4 regions of the Enterococcus sp. DIV0756 genome follow, and region 1 is predicted to be linked to each of the others. Evidence: predicted binding sites of a transcription regulator. Region 1 holds the regulator's gene; each other region holds the start of a gene.
The links. Region 1 encodes NrdR, which represses ribonucleotide reductase genes. Its sites were predicted from a motif close to ACACNATATATNGTGT; they were not measured.
Positions count from the first base shown of each region.

Region 2: nrdH (glutaredoxin-like protein NrdH) is a predicted target of NrdR. The motif match lies at 4,605-4,620, and genes of this name have one in related genera.
Region 3: IGI44_RS01595 (deoxynucleoside kinase) is a predicted target of NrdR. The motif match lies at 3,009-3,024, and genes of this name have one in related genera.
Region 4: IGI44_RS22990 (deoxynucleoside kinase) is a predicted target of NrdR. The motif match lies at 2,027-2,042, and genes of this name have one in related genera.

Region 1 is NZ_JBIOLF010000001.1:1,859,662-1,865,868, forward strand. It holds gene dnaI (primosomal protein DnaI) at 7-933, opposite strand; gene IGI44_RS09020 (DnaD domain protein) at 933-2,246, opposite strand; gene nrdR (transcriptional regulator NrdR) at 2,258-2,731, opposite strand; gene coaE (dephospho-CoA kinase) at 2,865-3,464, opposite strand; gene mutM (DNA-formamidopyrimidine glycosylase) at 3,468-4,301, opposite strand; gene polA (DNA polymerase I) at 4,350-6,207, opposite strand, start outside.
Region 2 is NZ_JBIOLF010000001.1:2,489,747-2,495,953, forward strand. It holds gene IGI44_RS12135 (ABC transporter ATP-binding protein) at 1-477, opposite strand, end outside; gene IGI44_RS12140 (MarR family winged helix-turn-helix transcriptional regulator) at 545-1,246, opposite strand; gene IGI44_RS12145 (FeoB-associated Cys-rich membrane protein) at 1,538-1,672, opposite strand; gene feoB (ferrous iron transport protein B) at 1,660-3,822, opposite strand; gene IGI44_RS12155 (FeoA family protein) at 3,823-4,293, opposite strand; gene nrdH (glutaredoxin-like protein NrdH) at 4,687-4,905, shown strand; gene nrdE (class 1b ribonucleoside-diphosphate reductase subunit alpha) at 5,310-6,207, shown strand, end outside.
Region 3 is NZ_JBIOLF010000001.1:320,870-327,076, reverse strand. It holds gene IGI44_RS01605 (glycoside hydrolase family 13 protein) at 1-690, shown strand, start outside; gene IGI44_RS01600 (glycoside hydrolase family 13 protein) at 687-2,318, shown strand; gene IGI44_RS01595 (deoxynucleoside kinase) at 2,334-2,990, opposite strand; gene mvk (mevalonate kinase) at 3,370-4,311, shown strand; gene mvaD (diphosphomevalonate decarboxylase) at 4,304-5,296, shown strand; gene IGI44_RS01580 (phosphomevalonate kinase) at 5,293-6,207, shown strand, end outside.
Region 4 is NZ_JBIOLF010000002.1:1,383,499-1,389,705, forward strand. It holds gene IGI44_RS22975 (SIS domain-containing protein) at 1-740, shown strand, start outside; gene IGI44_RS22980 (SIS domain-containing protein) at 759-1,763, shown strand; gene IGI44_RS22985 (hypothetical protein) at 1,803-1,937, shown strand; gene IGI44_RS22990 (deoxynucleoside kinase) at 2,157-2,864, shown strand; gene pnuC (nicotinamide riboside transporter PnuC) at 2,961-3,704, shown strand; gene IGI44_RS23000 (hypothetical protein) at 3,760-4,659, opposite strand; gene IGI44_RS23005 (alpha/beta fold hydrolase) at 4,851-5,771, shown strand; gene IGI44_RS23010 (PadR family transcriptional regulator) at 6,089-6,207, shown strand, end outside.

The sequences.
Region 1 (6,207 bases):
TCTTTTTTAACCGTTTCTACGATTTTCTCCAGTTACTGTTATTTCTTTACTTAAGTAACGGACTCGCTCCATTATTCGTTTCGCTTTTAGTACATCCTCATTTCCATTTTTTGTAAGCGAAAGGTAGGATTCCAAATCATCCATATTAGTATTTGAAGAGAAAAATGTCGGAAGTTGTTCTTGCATTCGGTGTTGTAAAATCACTCCTAACACTTCATCACGAATCCACTCGCTCATTGATTCAGCTCCAATATCATCAATCATTAGTATCTGTGCTTTCTTAACTGAATTTAATTTAGGACCCACTTGATCATTAGAAATAGCTTGCTTCATTTCACCAGCAAACGTTGGAAAATGAACAAGTGTAGTTTCAAAACCTCTTAAAGCAAGCTCGTGAGCAGCAGCTCCTAAGAGATATGTTTTACCTACACCAAAGGTTCCGACTAAATATAATGCTTTGTGAAAATCTTTAGGTCTTTGAGTATATTCTTTTATGAACTTCATTATAGCATCGATGGCATCATTTTTTCCTTCAGTCCAATCAACAGTACTTATTGAAGCATTACGTATATCTTTTGGCATATTCAGTGCATTAATTCTGCTTCGTATTTCGACATCCCGCTTCATACGAAGTAATTCATCTGTTGGAACATATATAACATCTACGAAATGAAAATTCAGACTTAATTGCGGCTCATAGCCTGGTGCAATCATTGTAGGATCTGATGCTAAATACTTTTTCTTTTCTTGTACAAATTCATACAATTTTGCAAATGATTTTTCAATATCCTCTTGGGATAGCTTATCTTTATGTTTTTCAATAAATTGACGAACATCCGGATGATCCAAAATTTCTTCCATCATTTGGCGGTAGCGTCCATCGACGCCTCGGCTCATAATTATACGATTCAATTCTTTACCAACATCTTCCATTAATCATCACCATCCCTTCTCATGAACTCTGCCATTCTGCGTTTTACTTCCGCTTCCTTTTCTGCACTTACTTTTTTTGGTTTTGGAGGATTTTTTATATATTCAGGTAAATCCCTTCTCAAACCAGTATTTCGATGATGAGATTTCGATTTGTCTACTTGTGATTTACCTATAAGTTTATTACCGTCATTTCTCATATAAAGAATAGCTTCTTCTGGGGTTCTAACATTATTTTGCGCCCAAGCATTTGAAACACTATCAAGATAATTTTTATTGATTCCTGTGTTTTTCTTAATTACTAAAATATAATGTATCATCATATTTATTACACTTGAATCAAAAATATTTCGTTTTATCAATTTGTCTAATAATGTGACTTCTCCGTCATAAACAAAGCCTCCTTTAGCATTTTTTATTGAACTTATAAAATCTATTGGAGTAAGTTCTTTGCTTTGTTTGATAAGTTCTAATTCTTTTGAATTAAATTTTTCATTAATAGATACATTTTTCTTTTTGTCAATTCTTTTCAATGCAGGATTAGGTCTATTCTCTTTATCTACTAATTTTCTTAAATAGCTGAGATTTAATCCATCTTTTTCGGCCACTGTCGCATTTGCAACATAACGAGCCATGTCTAACGGGTTTAAGCCATAAAGAATTTGTAGTTGTTTGACATTAAACTGTTCTTCGGGAGTAAGAGATATCTTATATACCTGTAATAATTGTTGCGTAAACAGTTTCCAATTAGATTCTTCCTCTGTTGTAAAATCACTCTGAGTTTGCTCCAAAATATCACTTTGACTATCAAATGAAGTTTCATCCAAACGATACACTTCAAAAAAGCGCTTTGTAATGTTTTGGGCACTACTCATGTCAAAAACTTTTGGTTTAAATCTTTCTACTAAACGATCATAGCGAGTTCTCCCAATTTTTTCAATCAATAAAAAACTCAATAGTTGATCTTGAAAAAAATCTATAGAATCTGAAGGAGTCATCAATTGGTAAATCAAGTTCATACCTATACTTTCATCTTCTAATTTATATGTTCTCAATAGACCAATACCTTCAAGTTTTTCTCTTGCTTTTATCATACTTGATAACCCAATATCAATTGCCGCTAATAGTTCTGCATGCATTAAAGCAGGACTTTTTCTTTCTATTGTGACATCACTCGCAAGATTCAAATATAAACTTAACGCCTTACTTCCGATAATTGGCTGGTATAAGTAAAGCAGCGCATCTTGTTTGCTTTGATCAAGTTGTGGCTCGCCGTAGACCGTGTAAAAGGTACTGGGTTTTAGTTCTTCTGCCACTAAAAAGCCTCCTACTCTTCATCCGTTGATTTGGCTTTGTCAACGATCTCTTGTAATTCCTTTAAGAATACTGACATGTCTTTAAACTGTCGATATACACTCGCGAAACGGATATACGCAATTTCATCGACCTCCATTAAGTCCTCCATGACAAATTCTCCGATTTGGCTAGTTAGAATTTCATTTTCTCCCATGCTGCGAACACGATTTTCTACGTGATCCACGATTTGTTCCATTTGTTCCATCGCTACTGGACGTTTCTCTGCAGAACGAATCAATCCACGCAAGATTTTGTCACGACTAAATTCTTCGCGATCACCATTGCGCTTCACAACTAATAACGGGGCAGCTTCGATACGTTCAAAGGTCGTAAAACGAAATCCGCAGCTTTCACACTCTCTTCTACGGCGAATTGCTCGCCCATCATCTGTCTGTCGACTATCAATTACTCGAGAATTATTATGATTACATCTTGGACAACGCATAATTCCACCTACACTTTCTTTATATTGGACAAATTCACTAATTATATGTGAATAATTATTTTGTTTATATAACAAGAGTTTACCATAACCAGTCCACTAAAAAAAGCGTCGTAAAGCTACGACGCTGAATTCTTTAAGAAACAAATTTGTTTTTCTTTAACCAATCTAAGACCTGTTCTTTGGTTCTTTCTTGAGAATCACAATTATCAAATACAATGTCCGCTCGTTTTTTCTTTTGCTCCAGTGAAAGTTGACTATTAATCCGAGCCAAAGCAGCTTTTTCGGAGAGATCATTTCTATTCATTAATCGTTTCAATTGAATTTCTGGCGTGACATAGACAACTGCCACTGCACTCATCATCGCTTCATAATGTCCCTCGAATAAAAGCGGAATATCCACAATCACTAAATCACTCTTGTTTTTTGCTTCAACGGTTTGTTTTTCGATCTCTCCTCGAATAAACGGATCAAGTGTTTTGTTTAATACTTGTCGTTTTTGCTCATTTTGAAAAATTAATGCTCCTAGTTTTTTACGATCTAGACTGCCGTCTTTTTGTAGAATTTCTGATCCGAACATTTCTTCTAAAGCGTTTAATCCTTCACTTCCCGGCTCAACCACTTCGCGAGCCACAATATCTCCATCAACAACTGGGAAGCCTTCTGTTTTAAAAAAATTAACGACGGTCGATTTTCCACTAGCGATTCCACCAGTGACACCTAATACGAAGCTCATTTCTTACACCTTCTTCAGTTTTTGACAATGAGGACATAGATGTGTTCCTCTCTGCGCTACTTTAATTTTAATAATGGGTGTGCCGCATCGCGAGCATGGTTTTCCGGTTTGCCCATAGACATGCAACTCCTGTTGAAAGTGACCTGCCTCTCCCAACGCATTTAAATACGTTCGAATCGTCGTTCCCCCAGCTTTTTTCGCTTTTCCGATCACCTCGATAATCGCTTCACGTAAATGACCGACTTTTTGTGAGCTCAATGTATTTGCGGGTTGTTCAGGATGAATCTTAGCCAACCAGAGCACCTCATCAACGTAAATGTTCCCTAAGCCTGCCACTACCTTTTGATTTAGTAATAAGGGCTTGATCATGGTTGAAGCCTTCTTCAATTTAACCTTAAAATCAGCTAAATCAAAATCTGTATCTGTTGGTTCCGGGCCTAACTGCATCAAACCTTTATATTCCTTCGCCATTCCTTTTTTCAATAAAGCCATTCGACCGAATTTTCGTACATCATGATAAATTAGCTCAGATCCATCAGTAAAAATGAAACGGACATGGCTGTGTTTGTCTAGAGTAGTCGGTTGATCAAAATATTCATATTTTCCTTCCATCCGTAAATGTGACACCATTTCATAATGAGAAAATTTAAAAATTAAATACTTTCCACGTCGATCAACCGTTTTAATTGTTTCGCCAATTAATTGTTGTTGAAAAATTTCGACTTCTGGAAATTCTATAATACGTGGCCAATAGACGTCTACTTTGGTAATTGTCTTGCCCTTAACTAAAGAAACTAGCCCCTTTCTGACTGTCTCAACTTCTGGTAATTCTGGCATAATATTTCACTCCTAAACCAAAAAGCTGGAATCTCTCCCAGCTTTCTATTATTTTGCTTCATACCACGTTTTACCCCAATTACTGTCAGTTAACAACGGAACATCCAACTGAACGGTATTTTCCATTACTTCCTTCACTAACTTATCTAATTGTTCCAATTCACTTTCTGGAACTTCAAAGACCAGTTCATCGTGTACTTGCAATAGCATTGTTGCCTGTAATTTTTCTTCCTTCAAACGTTTAGCCATTTCGATCATCGCTAGCTTCAAAATATCTGCTGCACTACCTTGAATCGGCGTGTTGATGGCCGTCCGCTCTGCGAATGAACGAAGATTGAAGTTTCTTGCATTGATATCTGGTAAATAGCGTCGACGATTATAAAGTGTTGCCGCATAGCCTTTATCTTTTGCCTCACGCACACTTTCTTCCATGTAGCGTTTCACATCAGGATAGTTTTCAAAATACGTATCAATATACTCTTGCGCTGCCTTACGCGTAATCCCTAAATTTTGCGATAAGCCATAATCGGAAATACCATAAACGATTCCGAAGTTTACTGCTTTGGCATTGCGTCGCATATTCGGTGTCACTTCATCTTCAGTGACATTGAAGACTCGCATCGCGGTACTAGTATGGATATCCATCCCATCTCGGAACGCCTGTTTCAAATGCTCATCACCAGAAATATGTGCGAGAACTCGTAGTTCAATCTGTGAATAGTCAGAAGAATAAATCACCCAGTTTTCATCGCGAGGGACAAAAGCCTGACGAATCTTTCGACCTTCTTCCAAACGAATCGGAATATTTTGCAGATTAGGATCAACTGAACTTAATCGACCTGTTTGCGTCAAGGTTTGAATATAGCGAGTGTGAATTTTATTATCACTTTGAATCACCTTTAATAAGCCTTCAACATACGTTGATTGAATCTTTGCGATTTGACGATAATTTAAGATATGTTCAACGATTGGCGCTTGTTCACGTAACTGTTCTAATACGTCGACAGCCGTAGAATAACCCGTCTTCGTTTTCTTAATAACGGGCAGATTCATTTTTTCAAACAAAATTACACCTAACTGTTTTGGTGAATTGATATTGAATTCTTCGCCTGCTTCTTGATAGATTTTTTCTTCAATTTCCTGTAGACGTTTTGAAAATTCTCCCCGCATTCCCTGTAAGGTTTGGGCGTTAACGGTTATCCCAGCAATTTCCATTTCTGCTAAAATACGAGAAAGTGGTAGTTCCATTTGATAAAATAGCTTATCCTGTTTCTTTTCTTCCAATTCTTTCTCTAACTTATCGTTTAGAAAATGGATGGCTTTGATTTTGCGAGCTAGGTGTCCAAAGAAAATTTCATCATCTTCGGGCAACCCTTTTTTGGCGCCCTTTCCGTAAATCTGGTCGTCAGTTTGAATTTCTGTATAACCATAGTATTGTGCCACGCCAGCAATATCGTTACTGTTATCATTCGTATCTAATAGATATGCGGCTAATAACACATCAAAGTTGATTCCCTCAGTTTTTGTACTATAACGATTCAATGCCACATAGGTACGCTTAGCGTCATAAACTTTCTTACCATTCGCAGTCTCTAGCCATTTCTTGAAGGCTTCATTTTCAAACAAAGCCAGTTCGTTCGTTACATAGATTTTATCTTTTGTACCCCAAGCGACACCCACAATATCAGAGATATGATAGTTATCTTCCAGCATTTCGACATATAGAGCTGAATCCGGGCCAAACATTTTTTCATTGAACTCTGTAACAACTTCAAAATGGATGTCTTCTAACTCGACTTCTTCTTCTTCCACGTTCAGTTTGCTTAAAAAGCCTTTGAAATCCATTTCCTTAAAGAAAGGAATAAGCTTATCCAAATCTTTTCCAGTATACACTAATTCATCAATG
Region 2 (6,207 bases), 630 kb from region 1:
AGTAATGAAGTTAGGAAATTGTGTAGCAACTAAATCCTTAATGACGGTGGTGTCATTCACCAGTCGCGAGCTGCTTTCACCCGATTTATGATCGTCATAATACCCTACTGGCATTTGTAAAAGATGACTCCATAATTTTTCCCTTAAGGTTTTAACAGCACTTTCACCAACATAGCGCAGTAAAAAACTGCCAATTGCACCAAACGCTAATTGCGCCACAAAAGCTAAAACTAAAACGATCAACATGGTCTTGTCGATCCGAGCCAATTTACTTGTATCAATCAGCCCCTTCGTCAATTGTGGAACGATTAAACTGGCTCCGCTTGTTAATAAGCTCAAAAACAAACCAATTGCAAATAGTGACTTCTTAGGATTAACACTCAAAATTAAGCGCAGAAAATCCTTTAATTTATAGTTACTTTTCTTTTTGTCGCCCTTGACTGTTCCTTCAGGCGTCATACTCATATCCCGATCCATGATTGGTTCCTCCAAACGTATAAGCATGAGAATTCTTCAGTCGAAGTATCCTCTCACGTTTATCTAATTAAAAATCTTGCCATTCCGTATCTTCTGGATTCCTCGTATTTGTGGAATCCTCACAGAAATCGTGATTTCCCCAAAAGTTCCGTCGAAAATCATGATTGAAATTGCGTGAAAAATCACGTGATGCATTTCGCATCTCACGTTTCATTTGATTGCGCATTCGATGCTGCTCTTCACGTGAAAGATTTTGCCAATCTTCTTGCCAGTTCTCCGCAAGCTGTTCACGCATCGCTTGCATCTGACGCAGGCGATCCATTGGGTCGACAAAACGTCCCGCTTGATTTTGAAATTCTTCCTGCCACCCAGCAGAAATCTTTTGCATATACTCACTAAACTTTTCTTGTTCTTCCTTTGTTAATCCAGCAAAGAACGCTTCACTCATATCTTCTCCAACGTGGCTTAATTTTTGAGCCTTTTGCTTTCCCTTTTCAGTTAGGAAAACGCGTTTGATTCGTTTGTCGTGCTCCTCTTCTTTACGCTGGACATCCCCGCTTTTTTCCATTTTTTTCATCAACTCAGCTAAAGAACTGGGACGTATATCTAGAATTTCGGCTAATTGACTTTGAATCAAACCATCTTCATTTGCTAAAATGGCTAAAACTCGTTGTTGTCCTGTTAACTTTTGTCTCTTACTCATAAAGGCATTACTAGCAGAACTAATAAAACGTAATTGACGCATTAACTCTTTAGTAAATTCGCTCATTGTAAAAATCTCCTTCTTCCATCACTAAAGTTCGGTACCGAACTTTATTACATTAGCTATTATAGTTCGGTACCGAACAGTTGTCAATAACTTTAACCTATTTTTACTACGCATACGATCCAACCAAAGTTTTCGATTATTCATTTAATGAAAGGAATTTTTTTTGGCTTCTCTACATGACATTCTGCTAAACCACCTATTCCATGACACTTGAAAAGAATACAGTTATTTAACAAACCTGATAAACTACAAAAAAGAACCTAGCGAAATTCACCAGGTTCTTCGTTCAGGTTAATATTTATGCTGCTCCTCTTTTACCGGACAACCACTGTCGCAATCTTCACAAGAACTGCCATTTTTAATCCGTCGATAGACAATCACTCCAGCACCGCCGAAAATCAAAATACTCAAAATTACAGTTGCCATTCTTTCACCTCTTTGATCTCTTCAATTGTTACTGATGGCGTTTGCTTAACAGGGCGTCTTATAATGAAATAAATCATCACAGCAAGCACACCCGCTGCTAAAATGAACCCGATACCGATCTGGCCATTTTCGAAAATCACATGTCCAAATTGGTAGACAATAAAGCTCACAGCATAAGCCAATCCGCATTGATAACCAATTGCTCGCCAAGTCCACTTGATGTCGCCCATTTCGCGATGGATCGCACCAATTGCAGCAAAGCATGGCGCACAGAGTAAATTAAAAACTAAAAATGAATAACCGGCGATTGGTGTATAAGCTGCCTGCAAGGATTTCCAGATTTCCACACCATTTTCTGCTACCTCAGCATGACGATATAAAATTCCAAAGGTACCAATCACATTTTCTTTAGCAACCAAGCCTGTGATCGCAGCTACAGCACCACGCCAGTCTCCCCAACCAAGCGGTGCAAATAGCGGTGCGATCAAACCACCTAAAGCGGCTAAAATACTATCATTCTCGTTCACTGCCTGTAAAGTAAAATTGTGACTAGAAATAAACCAGATCACAATACTAGAAACAAAAATAACTGTTCCTGCCCGTTTGACAAAGGCTTTACTATGATCATACGTATAACGCACCGTATTGCCAATTCTAGGCATATGATAGAGTGGGAGCTCCATGATAAATGGTACCGGATCACCCGCAAAAAGCTTAGTTTTCTTCAACGCAATTCCTGATAAAACAATGGCTCCCATTCCGACAAAGTAAGCAGAAGGTGCTACCCAGCTACTGTTAGGGAAAAAGGCTCCAGCAATCAGTGCGATAATTGGTAGTTTCGCGGAACAAGGCATAAATGTGGTCAACATTGCAGTCATTCGGCGATCCTTTTCATTCTCGATCGTTCGACTAGCCATTACTCCAGGTACGCCACAACCCGTGGCGATTAGCATAGGAATGAATGATTTTCCAGATAATCCAAATTTGCGGAAAATCCGATCCATCACAAAGGCAATTCGAGACATATAACCACAATCCTCTAACAACGCCAAACATAAGAAAAGCACCATTAATTGTGGAAGGAAACCTAAAACAGCCCCGACTCCGGCAAGAATTCCGTCTAATATCAAGCTTTGCATCCATTCAGCAACATTCCACGATTGCAAGGTTGAGCTGACAACATTTGGCACGATATCGCCAAATAGACGATCATTTACCCAACCAGTGCCCATCGCTCCAACCGTTTGAATCGCAATATAGTAAATCAACCACATTACTAACGCAAAAATCGGCAATGCTAAGAAACGATTAGTGACAACTCGGTCTATTTTATCTGAAATCGATAATTTGAATTGGTCCTCGTCAACAACACATAATGCTTTTAAATCCGTGATAAAGTTATACCGCTCATTGATTACCAAACTTTCGGCATCTTCACCAAAGATTTTTTCCGTAATTTGAATGATTTCTTGCAGATCTTTTTGTTGGATTGGACTTAAATCTAAGTCTTTTTGTGCTCGTTCGTCTCGTTCAAATAATTTCAGGCTATACCAGCGACTGTATTTAGTGACAACTGTGCTACCTAAAACTTCCACAATTTCACTAAGTGCAGCTTCTAAACGTTTATCATAGTGGGGAAAATTAACTTCCTCCCCTCCTTTTTTAATTAAATGAAGGGCTTCGCTTACTGCTTTATCTAAACCCCAATTTTTTAGTGCGCTGATTCCTACGACTGGAACGCCTAATGCATAAGCCAATTTGTCTAAATTAATTTGTTTGCCACTTTTTTTAATGATATCCATCATATTTACGGCGACTACTACTGGAATCCCCGTCTCAATCAATTGGGTCGTTAAATACAAATTACGCTCAAGATTCGTACCATCAATAATATTAACAATGGCATCCGGCGTACCTGAAAGTAAATAGTCACGTGCGACTACTTCTTCTGGAGAATATGGTGAGAGTGAATAAATTCCTGGCAAATCGTCAATGATGACTTCGGAATCCTTTTTATAAATCCCTTCCTTGCGTTCAACAGTTACTCCTGGCCAGTTTCCCACAAACTGATTCGTCCCTGTCAAAACATTAAAGGTACTTGTTTTTCCGCTATTAGGATTTCCCGCTAAAGCAATGTGTGTTTTCACCATTTATTCTGCCTCCTTAGAAACAATCACCATTTCTGACTCACTTTTTCGTAAACTCAATTCATAGCCGCGAACACGAAGCTCCATGGGATCTCCTAAAGGAGCCAGTTTAACTACTCTAATTGCGGTTCCTCTCGTTAACCCCATATCCATTAAACGGCGCTTAATCGAACCATTGCCATGAACATTTACCACGACCCCTTCTTCGCCGACATTCAATTGATCCAGAGATACCCAAGTTTCTTGGTCTTCCGTTAGCTCTTTCACAAATATTTGTTTGAGTAATGACTGGGATAAAGCCAGTCGTGTATTATGCAAGAGAATAATGCCATTATCACCAGAATGATTGACGACGGCAACTTTCGAACCGACAATCATACCCAAATCTTGTAACCGACGCTTCAAATCATTTGTTAAAGGCATTTCATCAATCTGTACGACGTGGTTCAACGAAACATCTGCCAAAGTTGTCATTTTCTTCTCCACCTTACTGTTTGACTTCTCTATCTAATTAATAATGAGAATCTTTCTCACTAAGAATAGCTTCATTTGATGGCAAAGTCAATAAATGGTCGAAGATTTTTGCTTTTTTCCGAGCAAGTTGTTTGACAATCCCTGATTTATTTGTTTCAAAATACGGATTTTCGTTATTAAAAAAATTTTTTTCTTGTAAAAAAACATCGTATTACGGATTTCTCTATTCTGTAAAGGGATTTTTCTTTGCAACTACCCGTTTTCAATCTTTTTGCAAAAAACACAAAGAGTAGTATACCAATATTTCTCCAACACAATATATGGTGTTTAACGATTGACTTTTTCTCTACATCTTTTATACTAGTAATTGTAGAAATCAAGGGAGGTAGTCTTATGGTAAAAGTCTATTCAAAAAATAATTGTATGCAATGTAAAATGACAAAACGTTATTTAACTGAAAATCATATTTCATTCGAAGAGGTCAACATCGACAATGAACCCGAAGCTTTAGGTTTTCTGAAAGATCAAGGTTTCCAAAGTGTCCCAGTTATTTTCGGCGGACAGCAAGCCATCATCGGTTTCCGTCCAGATCAATTGAAAGCATTAGCGTAATTTAAGAGGACGCGGCAGAAGCATTTAGCTTCATGAATAAGAAGGACCATCTTAAAACAGATTTTCATGTTTTGGACTAATTCGGCTTATTGCGTAGAAGAAATTGCTTCTAGAGCACCGTTTTTCGAAACTTTGCGATCCATGATTGCAAAGTTTTCTTTATTGCCAGTTCCAATTTTCGCAGTTTGCTTAGTAAATGAGTCGCTGTTCAAGAAACTTTATGGAATGGTTATGTGTATGAGCTTTCTCTAAATTTTAACGTCAGAAAAATTCAGACAACAAAATGAACGAACTTTGACGTTATCTGTTGGAACATTCATAAATCAATACGTGATGACGAGTCATTCCTTCGATTTTAAATGATTAGAAATATACAGACACTATATATAGAAAGATGTGACGAGATGAGTTTGAAAGACCTAGGTGAAGTATCATACTTCAAGTTGAATAATGAAATCAACCGTCCAGTGAATGGACAGATTCCACTAAATAAAGATAAAGAAGCATTAGCCGCTTTTTTCAAAGAAAATGTTGAACCAAATACTCATGCATTTTCTTCCGTACAAGAGAAAATCAACTATTTAATAGAAGAAGATTTTCTAGAGGCAGAGTTTCTTGCAAAATATACTCCTGCTTTTATCGAAAAGCTTTATACCTATTTAGCTGAACAAAACTTTACTTTTAAATCATTTATGGCAGCGTATAAGTTTTACTCGCAATATGCGCTGAAAAGCAATGATGGCACGGAATATTTAGAAAGCTATGAAGACCGTGTTGCTTTTAATGCCTTGTACTTTGCGGATGGAGATGAAAAATTAGCTTTGTCCTTAGCAGATGAAATGATCCATCAACGTTACCAACCCGCTACCCCGTCCTTCTTGAATGCGGGACGCAAACGTCGTGGTGAATTGGTCTCTTGTTTCTTGATCCAAGTAACTGATGACATGAACAGCATCGGCCGTTCAATCAACTCCGCTTTGCAATTATCACGTATCGGTGGCGGTGTCGGTATCAATTTGTCCAACTTGCGTGAAGCAGGTTCACCAATCAAAGGTTATGATGGAGCAGCAAGTGGTGTCGTTCCAGTTATGAAATTATTCGAAGATAGCTTCTCTTATTCAAATCAATTAGGTCAACGTCAAGGTGCCGGGGTTGTTTACTTAGACGTCTTCCATCCAGATATTGAAATGTTCTTATCTGCCAAAAAGGAAAACGCCGACGAAAAAATTCGCGTGAAGACTCTTTCCCTTGGTGTGACTGTGCCAGATAAATTTTACGAATTGGCTCGTAAAAATGAAGATA
Region 3 (6,207 bases), 1.5 Mb from region 1:
GACCTGCCTCGTATTGTCTCACGTTGGGGAAATGATACGAATTACCATGAAAAGTCAGCGAAATTGCTAGCCATTTTACTCCATTGTATGAAAGGCACGCCTTACATTTATCAAGGAGAAGAAATTGGTATGACCAATCATGTCGTTACGGACATCACAGAGGTCGAAGATATCGAAAGCCGGAATATGTATGCTGAACAGCTCGCTGCCGGGAAATCCAAAGAAACGCTTCTAGCCGCGATCAATCAAAAAGGGCGAGACAACGGACGAACACCGATGCAGTGGGACGCTTCCCCCAACGCTGGCTTTACAGCAGGCACCCCATGGCTCGCAGTCGCACCGAATTATCCTAAAATCAATGTGATGCAGGCTTTACGTGATCCTGACTCCATTTTCTATACCTACCAAAAATTGATCCAGCTACGAAAAGAGCAGTCGATCATGATCTGGGGCGATTACAAATTAGTAACCGAGACAGCCGACGATGTCTTTAGCTATCTTCGCATTTACGAAGACAAGCGCTGGCTGATTGTCACAAATTTTTCAAATGACGCCCATACGTTTACTTATCCCGAAGGAACGTTAGGAAGAGTCATTATTTCAAACTTCACGACTGACATCCCCCGTGAACGAACCATTCGCTTAGAGCCGTGGGATGCCTTTGTAGTAGAACTAGGAGAAGAAACATGAGCAAATGGTGGAAAAATGCTGCCGGGTATCAGATTTATCCCCGCAGCTTTATGGATAGCAACGATGACGGGATTGGTGATCTAAAAGGCATTCAGGCAAAACTTCCCTATCTAAAGGAGCTGGGGATCGATTTTATTTGGCTCAATCCTATTTATAAGAGCCCCAACGTAGACAACGGCTATGATATCTCAGATTATCAGGCAGTTAATCCTGAGTTTGGAACACTTGAGGATTTAAAAGATTTGCTTGCAGCCGCTCATCAGCTTGGGATTCGTCTTATTATGGATTTAGTCGTCAATCACACGAGTGATCAACATCCTTGGTTTATCGAATCAAAAAAAGACAAAGACAATCCCTATCGCGACTATTATTTATGGGCCGATGCGACGCCAGAGAAAATGCCGAATAATTGGCAAAGTTTTTTTGGCGGATCAACCTGGACCTATGACGCGAATACAAAGCAAGCTTATTTTCACGTTTTCGCTAAAGAACAGCCTGATCTAAACTGGAAAAATCCAGCGATGCGAGAAGAAATCTACCAGATGATTCGCTGGTGGCTGGACTTTGGGATTGATGGGTTTCGTTTAGATGCGATCAGTCACATTCAAAAAGAACCTTGGGATTTCAAAATCACAGATAACCCTTGGGCGCCTTTCATGAATGTCGCTGGTATCGAAACGTATATGTCTGAATTGCGAGATATCTTCCGTAGTTACGACATTATGACCGTTGGCGAAGCAAGCGGAGTCAATAGTAAAACAGCACCCTTTTGGACCAATGAAGAAGACGGCTATATCGATATGATCTTCGAGCTGGAGCATCAGGTTCGATCGGGGGAACCCGGCTTTGAATCAGGAGATTTGCTGGGATTTAAGAAAGTACTATCCCGCTGGCAAAAGGATATGCAGCCCCTGGGATGGAACGCGCTGTATACCGATAATCATGATAACCCCCGCAGCAATTCAATCTTTGGCAACGAAACCCGCGAATCAGCAACCGCCTTAGCCACGGCTTATATGCTGTTGAGAGGAACACCCTTCATTTATCAAGGACAGGAATTAGGAATGACGAACTTCCCCTTTGAGTCGATCGAGGAAGTCAACGCGACCGATTCCTTAGCTGCTTATCACGATTGGCTAGATAAGGGATTATCTCCCGAAGAAGCCCTACGGCTAACTACCCATTGGACCCGCGACCATTCTCGGACACCCATGCATTGGACTGACTTCGGCGGCTTTTCAACGAACCTGCCTTGGATGAAGCTCAATCCTAACACGGATAAGATCAATGTTGCGCTTCAAGAAGCAGATCCCTTCTCCCCTTTCAACTATTATAAAAAGTTGATCGCGTTAAGAAAATCCTTGCCCGTCTTCCTGAATGGCAGCTATCATATTGAACTAGCCAAGCATCCCAAGGTCTGGGCCTATACCCGCAAACTAGACTCGGAGGAAGCGTATATCCTCACTAATTTGAGCGATCAGCCGCAGACAATCACGCTGCCCAATCGCTGGGTAAACAAACCAGTTACTATATTATTGGCAAATTACCAAGAGCCGTCTTGGGGAAAAACAATGATATTGAGACCCTTTGAGGCAGTGGTGGTAAAAAAGATGCTTAATCAATTATGATTAAGCATCTTTTCATTATTCTACCGTGGCACCTTGAACTTCTAAAATCTTCTCATCAATCAGGCGAATGACTTCATCGCGTGCAGCGGCATCATCAACAAAATTCAATCGATCCCCGTCGATTTGGATCTTAGGACTTTCATTGTAGTCTTCGTACCATTGATCGTAACGACTGTTTAATTCTTTATAGTAATCATACAGGGTTGGATCAAATTCCAATTGTTCATATTCCCGTCCGCGCTTTTGAATTCGTTCCATCATCGTTTCAAAAGAAACACGGATGTGCACCAATAGATCTGGATGCTTTTTGTGGGCGGCATAAGGCAATTCCTGCATCATGTTTGCCAATAATTCATCATAGACCTTCACTTCTGTCTCCGTTGCCCGACCAAGATCGGCATTTAGATGAAACAGTAAAGAATCTTCATAGATTGAACGATCTAGGACATTATTGTCATCCTGCATCGCTTTTTTGATGCTGTCAAAACGTTTATTTAAAAAATAAATCTGCAATAAAAAAGCATATTGCTCTGGATCCGCATAAAACAGCGGCAATACCTCATTATCATCGATTGATTCATAAAAAGCCTGACTCCCAAGATGCTCCGACAGCATTGCGGTCAAACTTGATTTCCCTGCTCCAATGGTTCCTGCTAATACGATCACGCTCATAAACCTCCAACTCGCTTCATACAAAATATAGTGATTATTTTTCAACTTATCCAATATACCCCCAATATCTTGTACCGTCAATCAAAATACTTGTCAAAAAAATCACTTTTTTCTTCTAAAGAATGTTTAAAAAATCGCTGATTTTCAAAAACTTTTCAGTGCTTTCGTTTACTTGTAGGCATTCTCTGAGTAAAATGGGTAGGAAGCTAAAATAGATAATTACTATTATGTAAGGATTCTATTCGCAATTTTAGTAAAAGATAAAAAGAAAACAAATTCTTTTCACTATAAGAATGGTTCAATTAAAATAAATATTAACATGAATATTTTATTTTTCTCATGAGAAAGAATTATTCTAAAACGAAATAGGGGTTTTTTTATGAAATCGATTGGCACGGGTTATGCCAGCGGAAAAATTATCTTAATGGGGGAACACTCTGTTGTCTATGGAGAACCTGCGATTGCCTTTCCCTTTTCAGGGACCGGTATCCAAGCAACGATCCATGCGAACAAACTAGAATCATGGATCGAATCTAGTTTCTTCCACGGACCACTTTCAAAAGCGCCAAGTACAATGCGCAACGTGACAGTATTATTATGGTATTTAGTGAAGCATTTCAAAATTCCAGAACCTTTCTATTTAAAAATCGAAAGCTCCATTCCAGCGGAACGCGGCATGGGATCTAGTGCGGCTGTAGCAGTTGCGATCACACGGGCTATTTTCGATTGGATGGAGGAACCAGCTACTCAGGACAAGGTATTACATTTTGTTAATCAGGCCGAAGCGGTTGCCCATGGAAATCCTAGCGGTATTGATGCGACAACTATTAGCGGAACCGAACCGATTCTTTATCAAAAAGGGATCGGCTTCCAGCCTTTCCAACTAAATATGGATGCATTTTTAGTGGTAGCTGATACTGGTATAAAGGGACAAACCCGCAAAGCAGTCAAAGATATCGCCAAGCTAATGGAGCTGCGTCCTTTTGAAACCAATCAACAAATCCAAACCTTGGGGCAGCTGACTAGTCAAGCTCAGAAGGCCATTTTACAAAATCGTCCGCAGATTTTAGGTGACTGTATGAATCAAGCTCAGGGACTGTTACGACTATTGGGCACCAGTAATCATCACTTGGATCACTTAATTGAAACAGCGTTGGAAAATCAGGCACTTGGAGCAAAATTAACAGGCGGCGGACGCGGTGGGTGTATGATTGCGTTAGCTGAAAATGAAACTAGCGGTCGTCAGCTGCAGCAAATTTTATTAGATGCTGGCGCGCGAAATACATGGATCGAAGGGTTAGGTGTCTACGCACATGTTTAGTGGTAAGGCTCGAGCATACACGAATATTGCTTTGATTAAATATTGGGGCAAGGAAGACCAAGAACTGATCATTCCAATGAACAACAGCTTATCGCTGACATTGGATGCTTTTTATACAGAAACACACGTGACCTTTACAGAAGAAATCACAGAAGACCAATTCTATTTAGACAATCAACAACAAGATTCGAAAGCGACCTTAAAAGTGAGTCGCTTTCTTAATGTCATTCGCGATCAAGCGGGTTGTTCGCTGCGAGCGATCGTTAAAAGTCAAAACTTCGTCCCTACTGCAGCAGGCTTAGCTTCTTCTGCTAGCGGGTTGGCCGCTTTAGCAGGTGCCGCAAGTGCCGCATTAGATTTAGAGCTCTCTTCTGAGGAATTGTCACGTCTCGCGCGTCGTGGTTCAGGTTCCGCTTGCCGCAGCATCTATGGTGGTTTTGCGGAATGGCAAAAAGGGGACTCTGATGAGACCTCTTATGCGGTTAATATTCCTAGCGATAGCTTTGAAGATGACTTGAGTATGATTTTTGTCGTCGTCAATGATGCGCAAAAAGACGTTTCAAGTCGCGATGGGATGCAGCGGACAGTGGAAACATCTGCTTTTTATGACGGTTGGCTGCAAACAGTCCCAACAGATTTAGCTAAGGCGAAACAAGCGATTGCTGAAAAAGACTTTATTACTTTAGGCGAAGTAACCGAATCAAGCGCCTTGAAAATGCACGGAACCACTTTAGCGGCGAATCCACCGTTCACTTATTGGTCAGCGGAAAGTATGAAGGTGATGACCCTTGTTCGTCAAATCAGAAACAGCGGATTGCCTTGCTACTTCACGATGGATGCTGGTCCGAATGTGAAGATTTTAGTCGAACGTAAAAACGAAGAAGCGTTACTACGCGCATTAAAAGAACAATTGGGCAAGCAACAGCTCGTTGTCGCCCACGCGGGTCCTGCAATTGAAATTTTGACAGAGGAGGAAGTGAAATGATCGAAGTAACAGCACCTGGAAAATTATATATTGCCGGTGAATACGCGGTAGTAGAACCGGGACATCCCGCAATTATCGCAGCAATCGATCAATTCATTTCTGTTTCGATTGGTCCTGCTAAGAAAAGCGGCAGTATTCAATCTGCCCAATATAGCGACATGCCGATTCGTTGGACACGACGTAAAAATGAATTGGTTTTAGATATTCGCGACAATCCTTTTCACTATATTTTAGCGGCGATCCACTTTACGGAGAAGTACGCGCAGGAAAAAGGCAAACAACTGGCCTTCTTTGATTTGAAAGTAACCAGTGAACTGGATAATTCCAACGGTCGCAAGTACGGCTTAGGTTCCAGCGGTGCCGTAACGGTTGCAACGGTCAAAGCCCTGAATGCCTTTTATGATTTACAGCTTTCACAGCTGGAATTGTTCAAATTAGCTACGTTGGCGCATTTGAACGTTCAAGGAAACGGTTCTTGTGGAGATATTGCGGCAAGCTGTTATGGCGGCTGGCTAGCTTTTTCAACCTTTGACCATGATTGGGTGCTAAACAAACTGGCAACTGAAAAACTAACCACGCTGATCGAAAGCGAATGGCCTAGCTTGAAGATCGAACCGTTAGATGTGCCTGAAGATTTACGCCTATTGATTGGTTGGACCGGCAGTCCTGCTTCGACTTCTGATTTAGTCGATCAGGTTCATCAATCTCGAGACGAGAAGAAAACGTCCTACGAGAACTTTCTACAGGAAAGCAAGGAATGTGTCGACCAGATGATTCAAGGGTTCAAGCAAAACGATGTGGCCTTGATCCAAAAAATGATCCGCAAAAATCGTAGTTTGCTCAACCAATTGACTAGCCTAAGCAATGTTTCGATTGAAACAGAAGAATTGAAACGCCTGAATGATTTGGCG
Region 4 (6,207 bases), on a different contig from region 1:
GTGGCAGCGAGATTCAACGGATCGTGTTAACCAGCGATGTAGAAAGTCCGATTGCTCAAGTGGTTGATAAAGTCATTGACCTAAACATGGGAATCGAGACCGTTGGTTTTGTAACAAAAGGCTTTTCAGCCACGATTTTACAATTGATCCTGTTGGCGATTAAAGTCGGCGTTTCGAAAAAACAAATTGATGAGCAAAAACTTCATGCGCTTAAGGAAGAATTAGCGGAAATAATTACCCATATTCCAAGTGTGATTGCAAAATCCAATGACTTTTTTGAGCAGCATGAAAATCTGCTGAAGCTTGGCGGACGTTTCGTTGCATTAGGCTACGGACCAAACTGGGGAACCGCGAAGGAGTTCGAAACAAAATTCACTGAAACCGTGCGCCGGCCTAGTCAAGGCTTTGAATTAGAAGCTTACATGCATGGTCCTTATTTAGAGGCTGATTGGGAACATACGCTATTCTTTATCGAAACACCCAGTGTGAATCTTGAAAGATCACAGGCTTTAGCGGCTTATATGGCTAGTTCTGTAGGAAACATTCTGAGGGTGACGACAGAAAAAGCTTCTGATAATGATACTTTGGGCTTAGATATCAAAGTTTCAGAGCTTTTCTCTCCATTAATATTGATTATTCCATTCCAACTGCTGGCTTATCGCACGGCAACGGCGAAGGGAATTGATTTAAGCAAACGAATTTTTGATGATTTTGATGCAGTATTAAAAAGTAAAATATAAAGTTGAGGAGTTTATGACATGTTGAAATTTAATGAACAGCAGCAAATTGATGATATCCAAGGAGCTTTAGAGCTACGCCCACAGGTTGAAAAAATCATTGATGAGGTGTGGGAAAAAGGTTATGACAATATCTTTTACTTAGGCATCGGCGGCACCTATGCTTCAGCGATGCAGGCAGTAACCTATATTAACGGTCGCAGCGATTTACCGGTCTATGTGCAGCACGCTGCTGAATATTATACTACCGGTAATCGCAGACTGACGAAGGATTCATTAGTGATTCTTTCTTCAGTAACAGGCACAACGGAAGAAGTCGTGAAGGCAGTGGATAGGATTAAAGAAGTCGGCGCAACCTTATTAGGCTTTATTGATACCGCAGGGACGAAACTGGCTGAAAGCTGTGATCACGTGATTACCTATCCGAATCCTGGAACTGAGCAGATCAAATTCTTTATGGTTGCGGATCGTTTGATGAACAAGAATGGCGATTTTCCAGATTACGATGAGTATTATGAAGAATTGGAAAATCATTTAGCCAAAGGGTTAGTCGAAGCAGAAAAACAAGCAGAAGACTTTGGCCGTGCGTTTGCTGAAAAACATCGTCACGATGCTATGCATTACTTTATCGGAGCTGGTAATCAGTGGGGTGCCGTTTACTCATACGCGATGTGCTATTGGGAAGAACAAAGCTGGTTACGCTCTAAATCAATCCACGCCGCTGAATTCTTACATGGAACGTTAGAAATCGTGGATGAAACAACCCCAGTAACACTATTTTTAGGGGAAGATGAGCAGCGTCCATTAGCTGAGCGAGTGAAAAATCTCTTGCCGCGTATTTGTGGAAACTATACCTTCATCGACTCAAAGGATTACCCAATCGAAGGCATCAGCGAGAAAAATCGTGGACGAGTGCTGCCGCATCTATTAATGCACTGTGTCACTCAACGAATCGATGCCCATGTTGAAAAATTAAATTGTCATCCATTAGATATTCGCCGCTACTACCGTCAGTTTGATTATTAATAGTTCGAGACCTCTTTGCATAAAGCGAAGAGGTCTCTTTTGCGAGTCCGACTTTTTGCAGGATTAAAAGTTGGTAGTAAAGTATTTGGCTTAGAAGAACAAACACAGGGGAAGTATAGTCGGATCGTATGCGAAGCGAAAATAAAGCTATTTTTCACGGTTTTAGAAAAATAGTACCAAAAAAAGAGATAGTTGCGAGTCCGACTTTTGGAAAAAATCGTCAACATAGCGAAGAAAGTGGATACAATCCCTTAAAACCGACAACACTATATATTGTGTTGTCGGTTTTATATATCACTAAACAAGCACAAAATCTAGTCTTTACATCAAAAAAATTTAGGAGTACTATTATCAAGGATTTAAAAGATAAATTTCTAACTTAATGAAAAGGAGATGGATGAAACAATGCTATTAATTGCTGGCACGATTGGTGCAGGGAAGAGCAGTCTGACAGATATGTTGTCACAGGAGATGAATTCAAAACCATTTTATGAAAACGTGGATGACAATGAAGTGCTGCCGTTGTTTTACTCGAATCCAGAAAAATATACGTTTCTATTGCAAATATTCTTTTTAAATAAACGGTTTTTGGCGATGAAGGATGCTTTGAAGCAGGCGGATAATGTCCTGGATCGCTCTATTTATGAAGACAGTTTGTTGTTTCATTTAAATGCCGATCTTGGGCGCGTCAGTCAACAGGAAGTGTTGCAGTATGACAATTTATTGGACACGATGTTGAAGGAATTGGAGACTGCCGCACCAAAGAAACGGACTGATTTAATGGTTCATATTAAAGTTTCTTTTGATGTGATGCTGGATCGAATTGAAAAACGTGGAAGAGATTATGAACAAATCGCCGCGAACTCGGAGCTTTATGATTATTATCGAATGGTCAACGAACGTTACGAACAATGGTACGACAGCTTTGATATTTGCCCGAAAATTCAGATTGATGGCGATCGTTATGATTTTGTGGCTGATCCGCAAGCTGCTGAAACAGTGATTGCGTTGATTAAAGAAGAAACGAATAAGTTGAATCAGCAGGAGCTTAAAAATCCCCGCTATTATTCAAACGGAAAGATTGAAAAAGGAATTTTCTAGTCGTTCCTTTTTTTAGCGAATTAAAGAACGTCTGTATTCTAGAAATGTGCAGACAAAAAAATGACATTATAAATAGAGATTTAGAGGAGCTCCACCATGATAAATTATTTCAAATTTTTACTTCACCAGTTAAAAGGCTGGCCGCAACAAAATTATTATTTATTTTTCTTCAGTTTAGGCTGTCAGGTAATGACGTTAGTTAATCAGCCAATCAACCTTCTAACTGTAATTACCTTCATTGGAACAACTTTGGGGGTTTTATGTATTCTGTCAATCAATGCCGCGAAGTCAGTCAATGGGATTTTAGGGATCATCTCGGCCATCTGCTTTATCTATGTTGGCTATTCGGCAAAAAATTATTTGAGCATCGGCGAACAAATTGCATACATGATTACCCTGGATATCCCCGTATTGTTAAGTAAAGAATGGAATCATAATATGGCTGCCAAAATTCGCAAGTTTACTGGAAAAACTTGGGGGATTGCGATTATTAGTACCATCATCGTTTATTTTGTTTCCGGTTATTTGATTCAACGCTTCACTGACGATCCGCGTCCTTGGATCGATGCGATTGCCTTTTCTATTAGTCTGAGTGCTGGGATTATCAGTTTCTTACGTTATAACAATCAATATTTCTGGTGGTTGGCTTCAGGGCTTGCCCAAATGGTTCTTTGGTATATTTCCTTCAGACATGGCTCTGCGAGTCTAGCGATGTTTGTCAACAGCTCGGTTTATTTGATCAACGATGTGTTGGCCTTCACGGTTTCTCCTTGGTACAACAAAAAGGAACGGGAAAGAATGCAGCGGATGGAAGAAGAGTATTACCATTTGAGTCATTAATTTGAATAGATAAAGTATGACCTTGATGACATAGAAATCGTCACCAAGGTCATTTTTATTTCGTTAAAATCCAATTAATTTCATCGGTGATCCACATTCCCGGTTTTTTCAAATCATCAAAAGGGACCCACGAGCTCTTCATAAAAAGCTTCTCAGCCTGCCAATAGTCGTCACTCCGTTGTTTTGTTTTTAAATAGTCAAGGGCTGCTTGACATTCAGGACGATCCAAAAGTTTTTCTGACTTTAGAACGCTAAGAGCTTCTATAATATTCGTTCGATAAGGGTAGGGATAAAAAAGAGTGATCAGATCATCGTATAAAAACTCGTCGTTGTTCTGATGGAAAATGACACGGTGCTTCAAAATATAGTCCAAGCCTTGCTGTAATTTGGCAGAAAGTCCAGTAAGCTCCCCGTATTTTTTCCTATACTCTGAGAGTACTTTGACAGATTTCACAACACCGTCATAACAAGGGGACTTACCGACACAACCACCGAAACGGTGAAAGAGATCCTTGCCATGCCAAGTGGAAGGTTCGTCTTTTTCAAATGGAAAATACGAGATAATCCACTGGATGCCTTGCGCCGCCCATTCTTTTTTGCCAGCACGAATATAAATCGATGTGCAAAGTGCGTTGTGACAAGCGAGAACACCGTTTTGTTTTCCAGTTAACGAAAAGCCCTCGTCAACATTTGTATGATTATAGAGTGTTTCAAGCATTGCTTGGCTGCCATCCAAGCGTTCAAAAAAAGGAATCTCCGAAAGTTCTGCCAATAAGAATTCTAGCTTGCGCAGGCCCGTGAAGGTATCCGTGCGAATGCTCTCGGATAAAATGCGAGTAATGACCTCTGAATGTTTCAGGTAGTCCATAATTTCTGAAGATTCTGGACAGTGATTTTCTCTGACGAGTTTTTTTAAGTGCAATGCGGAGTCTATATGACTCTTCTTATCGATCATAGGAGCACCTCGAGTTCTTTCATAGTGTATTCGCGAGAACGGTTCAAATCAGTATTAGTGTAGCATTCCGATTGGGAAGTTGGAAGCTGCATTTAAGAAGGAGGGACTTTATCGAAATAAAAATTTTCACGCTAAAATGACCAGAAGGGATCTGTTATACTTAAATCAGTAAAATATAAGGAGAAAATAAAATGGGATACCTGTTATTGTTTGTTGTACTAATAATTATATGTATAGAATTTTATCTTTATAAGAAAGACATGAAAAACGCCTATGCCCGTTTGAACCAATACGAAGTCCAAACGCTAAACACCAGCTTCGGAAAAATGAACTATCTTGATTTAGGTGCCGGAGAGACAGTTATCATTTCTCATGGGATATTTGGCGGCTATGATCAAGGGATGACTAGTCTGGATCAAGTAGTAGGGGATACATGTCGAAAAATCGCACCCGCGCGATTTGGCTATTTAGGTTCAAGTTTACCAAATGAACCAACGCCGAAAAATCAGGCGCAAGCATTCACTGAACTAATGGACCAATTAGATATTGATAAGTGTTATCTCTTAGCGACTTCTGCAGGCGGTGCCGCTGGGTTAAGAATGGCTTTGGAATATCCTGACAGAATGAAGGGGCTCATTTTATTGTCATCCGGTGCCCCCGATCAGAAAAGAACGCCCGAAGAAATAAAGAAAATGGGGCTGCAGGGACCACCACCAGCGATTGTCAATGATTTTATTATGTGGTTTTCAATGAAGCATTTTGGCTTTGTCTTTAATAAAATGATGGGCTCGTCGATTGAGAGTAATAAGCTGTTTGAAACAATGCTGCCAGCATCCCCGAGACGCCCAGGCGTTCGAGCAGATAGCAAGATCACAAATACGGATATGTCCTTAAATTATGATGACTATGCTTTAGAAGCGATCCGTGTACCGCTTTTAGTTTGCCACGCCAAGGATGATCCAATGGCAAGCTATGAAGCTATTGAAAAATTGTTGAACCGCGTGAAGGCAGATACGGTCATTTGTGATACAGGCGGTCATACGATTGATGGCAATGGAGATGTGGTTGATCAAGCCATTCGAGCATTTATTGAGAAAACGAAAGCATACTAACAAAATGGCATGGGTTTTATTTTGAAAAATACTATGAAAAGTCAGATGTGTTTTTGCATTCCTTAGTGAAAGAAAAAATGTATCTGGCTTAATAGTTGTAAAGTATTTTTCGAAAACACTTTATAGTTGGCTGTTTACGCGAAGAAAGAACGGCTATTTATTGCATGCTCCGATGCGAATGCTCGGAGCTTTTTTGTGCTGCAAATTTTATTCAAAAGTGATAAGCTTTTTCAGTTGACAATAAGTCTAAAAGACCTATAATAAGAAAGCTGATGTATCTAAAAGACTGATATAGATTTGGTAAAAAGGAGGATATTATGTACGATTTACTACTGTTAGGCTCATTGATTTCCGGTGATAAAACCGGTTATAAGCTGCAAAAAATTGTCGGCTCTGCCTTACAACCGATGCGGAGGGTCTCCAGTGGTGTACTTTA